Regions from separate parts of the Micromonospora sp. DT201 genome, predicted to be linked through region 1. Evidence: riboswitches for the same ligand, from Rfam matches in the RefSeq annotation. Region 1 holds a riboswitch; each other region holds the start of a gene.

Region 1 (4,244 bases):
CCCGCCTCCAGGTCGGCGACGATTGCCTGCGCGGCCCGTTCGGTCACGCCGACCTCGGCCGCGACGTCGCGCAGCCGGGCGGTGGGGTCGCGGGCGATGGCCAGCAGAACGTGCCCGTGGTTGGTGAGGAACGTCCAGTTCCGCCCGCCTCCGGTGCCGCCCGTCGCAGTGCTCGCCATCGTCTGACCGCCTCTTTCGGATGTCTGCCCTCGGGAGTCTCGTCCGCCCTGCCCTCGGTGTGTCGCCCAGGGTCGACCCGGGGTCAACGTATGAAATCTAAATCACGCATCCCTTGACGCATCTTACGGTGCGTGTGACGGTGGAGCCGGGCCAGCGCCCGCCGCCAGCCCGGCTGAAGAGCCGGTTGACCAGGTCAGATGCGTGAAGACGAGGTGCGGGGATGAGTCGTCCCGGAACGCCCGGCGGGCAGCCGGGTCCGCAGCGGACCACCGACTGGACGTCCGCAACCAGCGAGCCGGCCCGGGCGTACGCCGAGCTGATCGCTGGAAACCGGCGCTTCGTCAGCGGTGCCCCACGCCACCCCAACCAGGACGCCGGGCACCGGGCTGCCGTGGCCGGCGGGCAGCACCCCTTCGCGGTGATCGTCGGCTGCTCCGACTCCCGCCTGGCCGCCGAGATCATCTTTGACCGGGGCCTCGGCGACCTGTTCGTGGTCCGCACGGCCGGGCACACCGCCGGCCCGGAGGTGCTCGGCAGCGTGGAGTACGCGGTGACCGTGCTCGGCACTCCGCTGGTGGTGGTGCTCGGCCACGACTCCTGCGGCGCGGTCCAGGCGGCGCGGGAGTCCGCCGCGACCGGCACTCAACCTCGTGGGCACCTGCGTGCGGTGGTCGACGCCGTGCTGCCCAGCCTGCGCCGGGCCGAGGCGGAGGGCGTCGACGACATCGACGGCATCGTCGACATCCACATCGCGCAGACCGTTGAAACGCTGCTCGGGCAGTCACCTGTGCTGGCCGAGGAGGTGGCACAGGGGCGCTGCGCGGTGGTGGGTGTGTCGTATCAGCTCGCCGCCGGAGTGGTGCGCCCGGTGGCCGCCGTGCCGGCCGGCATCGCGACGCTCGACGTGCCCAGCGAGTCGACCGACCCGGCGGCCGCCGCCTGACGCGACGAGGGCCGCTCCGCGACGCGGAACGGCCCTCGACGGAGGATCCTGCCGGTCAGAGCAGGGACATGTGCACGTGGTCGGTGTGGTTCGACGGCCCGCTGTACGACTTCCAGCCGGTCGCCGGGAACCAGATCTGTCGGTTCCAGATCACGTAGTAGATGCCGAGTCGGTCGGCGTTACGGATGAGGAACGCGGCGACGTTGTTGCCGTACTTCCGGGTGTCCTCGTTGTGCCACGGGGCGAATCCGCTCTTCTGCAGCGACCAGTCGCAGGCGCGGCCCTTCGGGTGCTCCCACGGCCCGCCGGAGCGGTAGCAGCCGACGAACCGGTTGAAGCCGGCCCGCTTGACCTCCTTGTACGCGTGCAGCGTGCGGGGCGTGATGCATCCGGAGGTGGTGGGGTCATCCTCGCTGCACGACTGGGCCTTCCACTCACCGTCGGCGCTGCGCCCCGGGCCGATCTTGGCGACCGGCGAGGTGGCGTCCACCAGGCCGCCGGTGAAACCCTTCCCGCCGACGAGGGCGAGCGCCTTGTCCGCCTCACTCTTCCGCTTCGCCATCAGGGCGGTCTGCTTCTGCTGCTCGCGGACCTCGGTGTCGAGGGCAAGCTTGGCCTGCTCGGCGCGGGACTTCACCGCATTGACCTGGGAGAGCTTCTGCTCATTCACCATGTTCATCTCGTCGAGCGCTGCGGCCCGTTCGACGAACGTGTCGGGAGCGTCGCTCTCGAGCAGCATCGCGAGGGCGCCCATCCGACCGGTTCGGTACGACTGGGCGGCGATCTGCCCGACCTGTGGGGCCAGCGCGTCCAGCTCGGCCTTGGCCCGGTCGACCTCCAACGCCAGCTCCAGCTGCCGCTTCTTGGATTTGTCCAGTCTGGACTTGGCGGCGGAGTAGTCGCGGTTGGCCTGCTCGATGACGTCGGTGATCAGCTGGGGCTCGTTGTCCTCCTCGTGCCCGGACGGTGTGGGGGTCGTCGGGGCGGCGTTGGCCGGGAGGGGGCCAGCGAGCACGGTCAGTGCGGCGATCACGGCCACCACGGGTGTCAGCCAGCGGCGTAGGGGTGCCGTCACAATGTTCCCTTCCGTCGACCGCCGACCGGGTTAGCTGACGGGTTCGGGGCGGAAGTGGCCCCTGCCGCTGACGCGGATTCACCCCACGTACCTGGGTCCCCGGTTCGCCGGTTGGCGATTGGGCGGTGGCACCGCAGGCGCCGCTTCGCGCCTTCATCGGTAACCGGCAGCGAGGTTACCCGAGAGTCGACCGGCTGAGCTACGCCTGGATGCCGACCAAAAGTGTCTTTTCGTCATAGCGTTGCGTGACCAGTGACGCGGTTCTCAGGTTTGTTGCTGATCTGGTCACGCTGAGCAGTGTCGCCATGCCGTATCCGTGCTCCCGATCGATTCCGGCCACCGTTTCGTGGCGGAGGATGGGGGCGGGGTTCGCGTCTGATCCGGCTCGTCGGAGCGATCCGTTCGCGGTGCGATGAGTGCGGCCAGTGCCTCCGCGCGGTCCGGCTGGGGCCGTCAGCCGCGCTTCATCAGCCGGCCGACCGCCGCCATCATCTCGGTGGCCATCTCGTCGGCCCGACCCTCGGCCGCTCCCTCGTGCATGCAGTGCCGGGCGTGCCCGTCGAGCAGCCCCAGCGCCACCTTGTCGAGTGCGGCCTGGATCGCGGAGATCTGGGTCAGCACGTCGATGCAGTAGCGGTCGTCGTCGACCATCTTCTCGATGCCGCGGACCTGCCCCTCGACTCGGCGGAGCCGCGCGAGCAGCTGGTCCTTGCTGGCGGTGTACCCGCGGATCGGGGTGGGAGCGGTCATGGCGCCAGGATAACCTACCCCTGGGGGGTATGGTAACGTGCACTTCTGACGGGATACCCCCACCGGGTACCGGTACCGAAAAGGGAGACGATCCAATGGTCAACACGACGTACCAGGTGCAGGGCATGACCTGTGGGCACTGCGTCAGCGCGGTGAGCGCCGAGGTGGGCGCCATCGCGGGCGTGCGTGACGTCCAGGTCGACCTCGCGGCCGGCCGGGTCACCGTCAGCAGCGACCAACCGCTGGACGTGCAGGTCGTCCGGGCCGCCGTCGACGAGGCCGGTTACGACCTCGTGGACGCGTGAGCGGAGGGCCGGCATGCGCACGGTGACGAGACTGGCCGGGTTCGCCGTCGGCCTCGCGGCGGTGTTCAGCGCGACCTACGGGATCGGCCGGGTGGTCGACCGCACCCCGGTCGTCGAGGGCAGGCACGACGCCCATGCCCCCCAAGCGACGGGAGCAGACGACGACGCGGTCGACCGGCTCCCCGGCGGCCTGCTCGTCTCCGACCGCGGTTACACCCTCGACCCCGTCGATGCCCAGCCCGACGAGTTCGCCTTCCGGATCACCGGCCCGGACGGCCACCCGGTGACCCGGTACGACGTGGCACACGACAAGCGGATGCACCTGATCGTCGCCCGGCGAGACCTCTCCGGTTTCCGTCATGTGCACCCCGAGCTGGCCCCGGACGGCACCTGGCGGGTCGAGACCCCGCTGGCCGGCGCGGGGCAGTGGCGGGCGTTCGCCGACTTCACCCCCACCGGGGGAGAGCCGCTGACCCTCGGCGTGGACGTGACCATCCCCGGCGAGCTGACCGAACGGCCGTTGCCCGCCCCGGCGACCACCACCACCGTCGACGGCTACACGGTCACCCTGACCGGCGCGCCGCAGCCCGGCCACACGTCACCGCTCACCCTCACCGTCAGCCGAGACGGGCAGCCGGTCACCGACCTGGAGCCCTACCTCGGCGCGTACGGGCACCTGGTGGCGTTGCGCCGGGGCGATCTGGCGTACCTGCATGTGCACCCGGACGGGACGCCTGGCGACGGGCGGACCCGCCCCGGCCCGGCCGTCACCTTCCTCGTCGAGGTGCCCTCGGCTGGCAGCTACCGGCTCTACCTCGACTTCCGGCACGGCGGGGCGGTGCACACCGCCGAATTCACCGTCAGCACCGGCACCTCGCCCGCCGTCGCCCCGCCGACCGAGAGCGACCCGAGCGGACCCGCGCCGACCGACGGTGCCGAGCACGGCACCCCCGGACACGGGCACAACTGACGGGACCAGACGATGACCACC
Region 2 (4,244 bases), on a different contig from region 1:
GCCCTGGCCACCCGGCTCGGCGCGGCCCTGGACCGCACCGGCGGCAGCCTGCCCCCTGCCTGACCGCACCCCGCACCCCGCCGCGCCCAAGATCGTGCTCGATCGTGGATGTCAACACCGTTGCGTTAGCGATCGGTTGCTGGGCGAAAGGGGCACGGTGGACTCCCGACACCCAGGTCCGTCACTCCAGAAACGCCCCGCCAGCGCCGATCTTGCAGTTTCGGTCGCCGATATGCGCGGAATGCTTGCTTATGTCGCGACAGTAAACGCAAGATCGCGAAGGAAGGGCCGCCCGTCCTCGTCGATCATGGAGTTGTGGTGCCTGGTTTAGTGCGGTTCGGGCACTTTGCCACCCACCACAACTCCATGATCGACGGGACAGTGCGGGGTTGACGAACTGTTGTCGTGGATGTAGTGGCCTGTGGGCGGCAGGAGGCCACTACATCGTGGTTGCAGCGCGATCACGGCTCACGAGGTTGGGTCGCGCGGCGGGACGCCGTCCCCAGGGCTTGTAGGTGGACAACACCGTCGCAATGATCATCAAGCTGGTCGACACCGCGGGTGCGATCACCAGGTCGGCGCGATCGCGTGCGGGCAGGGCGGCGCCCATCGCACCGGCGTGCCGCAGATTCGGGGTGAGCAGGAACAGCACCAGCCCGACCATGACCGTGGTGAGCACGAGCTTGACCAGCACCCAGCGGTAGCGCAGCAGGCCCCACGGGGTAAGTAGCGCGCTGGCGACACCGATCAGCCAGACCAGGACGCTCAGTGGCGCGAACAGCACGGTGCCGACCAGCGAGGTGACCGGGTAGACCACCGCCGGGTCGGCGCCACGCTGCACGGCGATGCCCAGGGTGAGCAGCACCAGGTCGGCGCCGAGCCAGCCGAGCGAGGTGACCAGATGCAGGGTGAGCAGCCCCTTGCGGGCGGTGGGTGGGATCCGAGGCATACCGCGATGCTGCCCGCCGACACCGGCCGGGTCGTCCGACCGCCAGCGACATCAGGGGTACGCCTGGCGACGTAGCCAGTGCCGACCAGGCCGGTGCGGCGGTACCGCCGCACGTCCATGGTCGACACCAGATTGCCGATGTCGGGGTATCCCGTCGCCCGGATACCCCGACATCGGCGAGGTGGAGTGGATCATCCCCGGCCGGTCTGGCCTGGAGACCTACTCGCCTCGGATGGATCAGTAGACCGACAGGTGTACGTGGTTGGTGTGGGCGCTGGACGGGTCACTTCCCGCTCCGCTGTACGACTTCCACCCGCTGCTGGGCAGCCAGATCTGCCTGTACCAGATCACGTACAGGACGGCGAGCCGGTCGGCGTTGCGGATGAAGTACGCGGCCAGGTTGTTGCCGTACGTCTTGTCGCCGCCGGTGGCGTTCCCGCCGAAGCCGTTCTTCTGCGCGGCGAAGTCGCAGGCCCGGCCCTTCGGGTGTTCACCGGAGCCGCTCGGGCGGTGACAGGAGACGTACCGGGTGAAGCCAGCGGCCTTGGCCTGGTTGAGGGCGTGCAGGGTGCGCGGGGTGACGCAGCCGTTGGCGGGCGTGGGGTCGTTGATGCTGCACCTCTCCGACGGCCAGGAGCCATCGGAGTTGCGCGGCGCGGGTTCCGCGTTGGCGGTCGAGGTGCCCCGGTTGGAGCCGGTGTCGGCGGTGGTCTGCGGCTGGGGCGTGTTGGCCACGGTCAGGGCCCGTTCGGCCTGCTCCTTGCGCTTGGCCATCACCGCGACCTGCTTGCGCTGCTCGGTGACCTCGCCGTTCAGAGCGAGCTGGGTGCGATTGGCCTGGTCCTTGCTGGCGAGCAGGTCGCGCAGCACCTTGTCCTCGTTGGCAGCCACCGCGCCCAGTGTGGCGGCCCGATCCATGAAGCCGTCGGGGGTGCCGCTGTTGATCAGCGCCGCCACCGTGCCGAGCCGGCCTGTGCGGTAGGCCACGCCGGCGATCTCGCCGACCTTGCCGTTACGGTGGGCGAGCTCGACCTCGATGGTCTTCAGCTGGGTGGTGAGCTGCTTCTGCCGCTGCACAGAGGTGTCCAGGGCGCGCTTGGCGTCCAGGTAGCCCTTGCTGGCGGCCTCGAGTTGGGCTCGCAGCGCCGGAGTGCCGCCCTCTTCGTCGGAGTCGGGTGCTGCGGCGGCCCGCAGGCCGGTCGGGGGAGCGGCCGAGGCGGTGCCGGCCGGAAGCGCGATGCTGAGGGCGAACATCGCGACGATCAGTGCCGCAAGTCGGGCGGCGGGTGGTCGTGCTGGTGCCACTGCGCATGTCCTTCCGTCAGCCGCCGACCGGGTTAGCTGACGGGTTCGGGACGGAAGATCCCTACCGCTGACGCGGATGCACCCCAGGAACGTGGTTCCCCGGTTCGCCTACGTGGGCAATTAGGCGGCGACCGCCACCGGCGCCGGGAGGGCGCCGCCTGGTGGAGGCCGGGACCGAGCCTACCGGTGCAGGTGGGACCCGTGCAGCCGATGTGACGGACGGTGCGTGCGTCATCACCGGAACTCGCCTTACCACTCGATCGAGCCGCAGGACCCCGAGGTGGCGCCGGGCTCGATCTGCAACGTCGCGTGCTCGATCCGAAAGTCGTCGTGCAGGGCCGTGCGCGCCGCGGAGAGCACCGCGCCGACTTCCGCGCCGGGCGCCATGGTCAGGTGCGCGGAGGCCACCTCCATGCCCGAGGTGAGGGTCCAGACGTGCAGGTCGTGCACCTCGACCACACCGGGGACCGCAGCGAGCCGGTCGTGCACGGCGGTCACCTGGAGGTGCTCCGGGGCGGCCTGCACCAGGATGCGGACTGCGGCGCGTGCCAGCCGCCAGGTGCGCGGCAGGATGAACACGCCGATGGCGACGGCGACCAGTGGGTCGGCCCACCACCAGTCGGTGACGGAGATGAGCAGCGCCGCGCCGATCACACCGAGTGAGCCGAGCAGGTCGCCGAGCACCTCCAGGTAGGCGCCCTGAAGGTTGATGCTCTCTCGGGCTCCGGCGCGGAGCAGGGCGAAGGCACCGACGTTCGCGAGCAGGCCGAGCACGGCCACCGCGAGCATCGGGCCGGCGATGACCTCGTGTGGGGCACCGAAGCGGCTGATCGCCTCGATCACCACGTAGACCGCGACGGCGGAGAGCAGGACGGCGTTGGCGAGTGCGGCGAGCACCTCGAGTCGGTAGAGCCCGAAGGTGCGCTGCGGGTCGCCGGTGGCCCGCCGGGTCGCGGTGATCGCGGCGAGCGCCATCCCGATGCCGAGCACGTCGGTGAACATGTGGCCGGCGTCGGAGAGCAGAGCGAGTGAGCCGGTGTGCAGGGCGGCCACCGCCTCGACCACCATCAGGGTGGCGAGCAGCCCGAACGCCGCCCAGAGTCGGCCCCTGTGCTGGTGTGCGGCATTGGCGACCGACCCGTGGTGGTGGTCATGACCTGCGCCCACGAGATCCACCTTCCGCCGCCAGTCGGGACCCGGTCAAATGTATGTTCACATCGCTATGTATGCAAGTATTCGGGTCGACGGCTCACCCGGCAGGCCAGCCGTCACAGATCAGCCGGTCGGGTCGATGGTGGTGAGTCGCTGAGTGGCCCGGGAAAGCGCCACGTACAGGGTGCGTACCCCGGCACCCGGATCCGCCCGGATCTCGCTCGGGGCGACCAGCACCACCCCGTCGTACTCCATGCCCTTGGCCTCCAGGCTGGTCACCACCTGTAGGCGCGGCGCGTCGAGCGCGTCGAGCCAGCCGGCGACCTCGTCGCGGCGGGGGACCGGCGTGATCACCCCGACGGTGCCCTCCACCTCGGCCAGCAGACCGGCGGCCGCCTCCACGGTCGCGGTCTCCAGCCCCGTCGCGGGCACCACCAGCTCGACCGGATCAACCCCGGTGGAGCGGACGGCGGTCGGCAGCGGCAGGTCAGGGTAGAGCCGGCGGATCTCCGCCGCGGCCACTGCGAAGATCTCCGCCGAGTTGCGGTAGTTGGTGGTGAGCGTGAAATCGTGTCGCTTGCGCCGGCCCAGCGCCTGGTCGCGGGCCTGATTCAGTTCTTCCGGATCGCCGGTCCACGCGGTCTGCGCGGGGTCACCCACCACCGTCCAGGAGGCAAGCCGGCCACGCCGGCCGACCATCCGCCACTGCATCGGCGACACGTCCTGTGCCTCGTCCACCACGACGTGCGCGTAATCCCGGTAGTCCTCCGGACGCTCCCGGGCCGCAGCCCGGGCAGCCCGCTGCCGTTCGCCGAGGGTGCTCAGCTCGCGTACGCCG
Region 3 (4,244 bases), on a different contig from region 1:
CGTACCGGTTCTTGCCGCGGATCACCGTCCAGTCGCCGGGCGAGGAGCCGTCGACCGTGCTGGCCCGGTAGTACTCGCCGGCCAGTACCGCGCCGACGGCGTACCGCTGCCCGGCGGCCAGGGTGTACTGCAGCGGCGAGATCTCCTGGTAGGGCACGCCGGCCGGGTAGGCCGCCTGCTCCGGGTACGCCCGCCCGTACACCGGGATCGTGGCCCGTCCGGGCTTCGGGGTGGCCACCAGGCCGACGGTCCAACTGGCGGTCGGCGCGGACGCCGGGTTGTGGAACCAGGCCCGTTGCCCGAGGTACCAGATGGCCGTCCAGTCGCCCTGCCGGCCGGCCAGCGCGTACGTCTGGCCGGCGGAGGCCCGGGCGCCGTGATCCGACACCTCCATGGTGTTCGGGGTGCCGTCGGGGCGGAGCGCGATGTCGTTGACGAGTGGCGCGTCCGCGGACGGCGCGGAGCGCAGCACCACAGCCGAGGAGCCGCGCGGCGCGCACGGCACACCGGCGGTGACGCAGCCGATGAACGCCGGCTGGTTGGTGGCGAAGTCCGGGTCGATCCGGACCAGGCCGGTGGCCGGGGTGCCGGTGTCCAGCCGCGGCGCGTGCAGCAGCTCGAAGTAGTGCGTCCAGTCCCAGTACGGGCCGGTGTCCCAGTGCATCCCGCGTACGGTCGCGGCGGTGGTGCCGGGCACGTTGTCGTGGCCGATGATGTGCTGGCGATCCAGCGGGATGCCCAGCCGCAGCGCAAGGTGCCGGACCAGCTTCGCCGAGGTCCGATACATCGCCTCGGTGTACCAGGTGCCCTGCGCCGCGAAGCCCTCGTGCTCCAGCCCGACCGACTTGGCGTTGACGTACCAGTTGCCGGCGTGCCAGGCGACGTCCTTGGTCTGCACGTGCTGGGCGACGTGCCCGTCCACCGAGCGCAGCGAGTAGTGCCAGCTCACGTAGGTCGGGTCCTGAACGAGCTTCAGGGTGGTGGCCCAACTGGCCTCGGTGTCGTGGATGACGATGTACTCGATCTTCTGCCCGGCGGGCCGGTTGGCGAGGTCGTGGTTGCCGTAGTCCCCGTCGCCGAACGCCGCGTAGGGCGCCGGAAGCCATTCGCAGGAGATGGTGTTGGGGCACTCCAGCCCGTCCGGGCGGGCGAGGCGGCGTAGGCCCAGCCGGTCCAGCCAGGAACGCTCCGGCCGGATGGCCCGGGCCGGCAGCGTGATCCGCTGGCCGTCGTCGGTCACCCGCGACTCGCCGGCGCCGATGGTGGTGAAGACCTCGTCGGCGAAGGCCGCTGCGGCGTCGGCACTGTCCGCGCCGGCGTAGCGGGCGACCGCGCCGTACCAGGTGGCCGGGTCGGTGGCGGCACCGACCGGCGCGCCCAACTCCCGCTGGTACGAGGCCAGCAGCGCCGCCCCGCCCCGGATGTTGACGTCGGCGTCGGTGCGCAGCGAGTCGGGAGCGGCACCGGTCAGTGCGGCGGCGGCGTCCACGGTCTGCAACGCGGCGGCGGGCGGCGCGGGGTCCTCGGCCGGTCGGGGAGCGGGTGCGAGCGCGAGGCGGGATCCGTCGCCGCGCGGGTCCTCGGTGCCGGCGTCGTGGTGGCCGCCCCCGGGCAGCGCGGCCACATGCCGGGCGTCGGTCAGGTGCATCGGGCCGTAGCCGCCGCTGGTGCTCGGTGTGCCGGCGTTGCTGTCCCAGCGTGACTCCAGGTAGGAGACGCCGAGCAGCACGTCGGTTGGTACGCCGTACTCGGCTGCTGCTGCGGCGTACTGCTGCTGGCGGTCGGCGGTGGGTGCGGCGGCGGCCGCGCCGGCGGGTAGCGGTACCGCTGTCGCGGCGGCGACCACGGCGGCCGCGAGCAGTGCGCGCCGGCTGGCGGGCAGGGTCGGACGGTGCATCGAACCCCCTAGATTCCATGGATAAAGGTGAGGTCACCTTCGCGCCGCCCGGGAGTCTGCGTCAATACCTTTCCATATCTCGACGTGTCCAGAAGGAAATCTTCACGTACGGTCCGTGACCCTCCCTGATCGGTACGGAGTGTCACGGCCCCACGGGTTGCGGATCGGTAACAGGCGTCTCTACTCTGGTCATTCGTCGGCCCGATAGCAGCTCCGCCCAGCCCGGGCGGTAACGGACCGACACCGCCGAGTCGTTTCCGAGCGAACCGGGGACCCAGGTCCCTCGGGGTGAATCCGCAGTCACTGCGGTAGGGCGCCGACTTCCCGCCCGAACCCGTCAGCTAACCCGGTAGGCGGTCAGGAAGAAGGAGTACGGAACCCCGGTGGCACTCCATGCCCCGCGGCCGTCGTCCGGACGGTCGGCATCAGCCGATCTGACGTCGATCGTGCCGCGCCCACGCTGGTCCCGCTTCACCACCGCCCTCGCCGCACTGGTCGGCGTCGCCGTCGTCCTGACCGGCAGCGCCACGGCGGCGCACGCCGACCCGTCCGTCGCTGAGATCGAGCGCCAGATCGACGCCGACTGGAACAAGCTCGAGCCGATCATCGAACAGCACAACGCAACGCGGGCCGACCTCGCCGCCAAGCGCAAGCAGGCGAACGCGCTGGCCGCCCGGATCGCCCCGCTGGAGCGTCAGGTCGACGCCGCGATGGACAAGGTCAGTGCCCTGGCCGTGCGCGCGTACAAGGGCGAGAACGTCCTGACCGTGAACGCGGTGCTGGGCAGCCGGACACCCAGTGAGGTGGTTGGCCAGCTTGAGATGCTCGACCGGTTCGCGCACAACCAGCAGCAGGACGTGCAGCAGGTGGCCGACCTCCGCAACGAGCTGGCCGGGCAGAAGGCCCCGCTCGACGAGATGGTGGCCCAGCTGACCCGCACCGAGGCCCAGTTGGCGGCGAAGAAGAAGCAGATCAACGCTGAGATCGACAAGCTGCAGAAACTGCGCCTCAAGGTGTACGGCAACGGTGGCGGCGGCCCGCTGCGCCCGGCGCCCTGCCCCGGCAGCTATCCCGGCGGTGCCGCGGGCACGGCGGTCAAGTTCGCCTGCGCCCAGATCGGCAAGCCCTACGTCTGGGGTGCCGAGGGCCCGAACTCGTACGACTGCTCCGGCCTGATGCTGGCCGCCTGGGCGAAGGCGGGCGTGTCGCTGCCACACAACGCCGCCGCGCAGAGCCGCACCACCAAGAACGTCAGCAGAGCGGATCTACGCCCCGGCGACCTGGTCTTCTATTACAGCGACATCCACCACGTCGGCATGTACGTCGGCAACGGCTGGGTGGTGCACGCCTCGCAGGCCGGTCAACCGGTCAAGATGAAGAAGGTCGACGACGGCCCGATCCACAGTTACGGCCGCCCAGGCTGATCGAGGGTGATTGAAGGGCCCGTCGCGATTCGTCGCGGCGGGCCCTCGTCGTCATGGGTTCAGCGGGTGGGCCAGATGCGCCAGTGCTGCCAGGCGCGGCTCGGCGTCGGCCCCCGCTGGCCCTGGTAGCGCGAGCCGTAGACCACCGAGCCGTACGGGTGCTCGGCCGGCGAGGACAGCCGGAAGATGCAGAGCTGCCCGATCTTCATGCCCGGCCAGAGGGTGATCGGCAGGTTCGCGACATTGGACAGCTCCAGCGTCACGTGACCGGAGAAGCCCGGGTCGATGAAGCCGGCGGTGGAGTGCGTGAGCAGCCCGAGCCGACCCAGTGAGCTCTTCCCCTCCAGTCGGCCGGCGAGCTGGTCGCCCAGCGAGATGACCTCCAGCGTCGAGGCGAGCACGAACTCCCCCGGGTGCAGCACGAACGGCTCGCCGTCGGGCACCTCGACCGCCGAGGTCAGGTCGTCCTGCTGCATCGCCGGGTCGATGTGGGTGTAGAGGTGGTTGTTGAAGACCCGGAACAGTCGGTCGAGCCGCACGTCGATGCTGGAAGGTTGGACCAGGGTGGGCTCGAACGGCTCCAGGCCCAGCGTGCCGGCCTTGATCTCGGAGACCAGGTCGCGGTCGGAGAGCAGCATCGGACCACCATAGCCGCGGTGCCCAAAGCCCTAGGAATCGGTGCCAGTGACCAGCGCGTCGAGGTCGCTGCTCGTACATTTGTTCGATAGAATGCCCACATGGCTTCCTGGTCCGAATTCGCCGCTGACGAGCCCCGACTCGCCGACGGGATCCGCGTTCTCATCCAGCAGTACGGGCCGGGCTTCGGCTACCTGGCCACGGTCCGCGCCGACGGCGGGCCCCGAGTCCATCCGGTCTCGCCGGTCATCACCGACGAAGGCCTGTTCTGCTTCATCATCGACTCC

The links. Region 1 has a riboswitch for cyclic di-AMP ahead of ACLQ28_RS07445 (coiled-coil domain-containing protein). Riboswitches for the same ligand answer to the same signal wherever they lie in the genome.
Region 2: it holds a riboswitch for cyclic di-AMP, as region 1 does, so the genes downstream of both, ACLQ28_RS22820 (coiled-coil domain-containing protein) here and ACLQ28_RS07445 (coiled-coil domain-containing protein) in region 1, are expected to answer to the same signal.
Region 3: it holds a riboswitch for cyclic di-AMP, as region 1 does, so the genes downstream of both, ACLQ28_RS05105 (NlpC/P60 family protein) here and ACLQ28_RS07445 (coiled-coil domain-containing protein) in region 1, are expected to answer to the same signal.

The regions. Positions count from the first base shown of each region.
Region 1 is NZ_JBNCKP010000003.1:108,078-112,321, forward strand. Features, by position in the region: gene ACLQ28_RS07435 (helix-turn-helix transcriptional regulator) at 1-179, opposite strand, end outside; gene ACLQ28_RS07440 (carbonic anhydrase) at 401-1,123, shown strand; gene ACLQ28_RS07445 (coiled-coil domain-containing protein) at 1,179-2,198, opposite strand; cyclic di-AMP (ydaO/yuaA leader) riboswitch at 2,203-2,333, opposite strand; gene ACLQ28_RS07450 (metal-sensitive transcriptional regulator) at 2,652-2,948, opposite strand; gene ACLQ28_RS07455 (heavy-metal-associated domain-containing protein) at 3,044-3,253, shown strand; gene ACLQ28_RS07460 (hypothetical protein) at 3,267-4,223, shown strand; gene ACLQ28_RS07465 (heavy metal translocating P-type ATPase) at 4,236-4,244, shown strand, end outside.
Region 2 is NZ_JBNCKP010000015.1:78,842-83,085, forward strand. Features, by position in the region: gene ACLQ28_RS22810 (SRPBCC family protein) at 1-63, shown strand, start outside; gene ACLQ28_RS22815 (hypothetical protein) at 440-949, opposite strand; gene ACLQ28_RS22820 (coiled-coil domain-containing protein) at 1,187-2,254, opposite strand; cyclic di-AMP (ydaO/yuaA leader) riboswitch at 2,260-2,391, opposite strand; gene ACLQ28_RS22825 (cation diffusion facilitator family transporter) at 2,504-3,421, opposite strand; gene ACLQ28_RS22830 (HelD family protein) at 3,530-4,244, opposite strand, start outside.
Region 3 is NZ_JBNCKP010000002.1:286,899-291,142, forward strand. Features, by position in the region: gene ACLQ28_RS05100 (N-acetylmuramoyl-L-alanine amidase) at 1-1,897, opposite strand, end outside; cyclic di-AMP (ydaO/yuaA leader) riboswitch at 2,132-2,267, shown strand; gene ACLQ28_RS05105 (NlpC/P60 family protein) at 2,344-3,321, shown strand; gene dcd (dCTP deaminase) at 3,381-3,959, opposite strand; gene ACLQ28_RS05115 (pyridoxamine 5'-phosphate oxidase family protein) at 4,059-4,244, shown strand, end outside.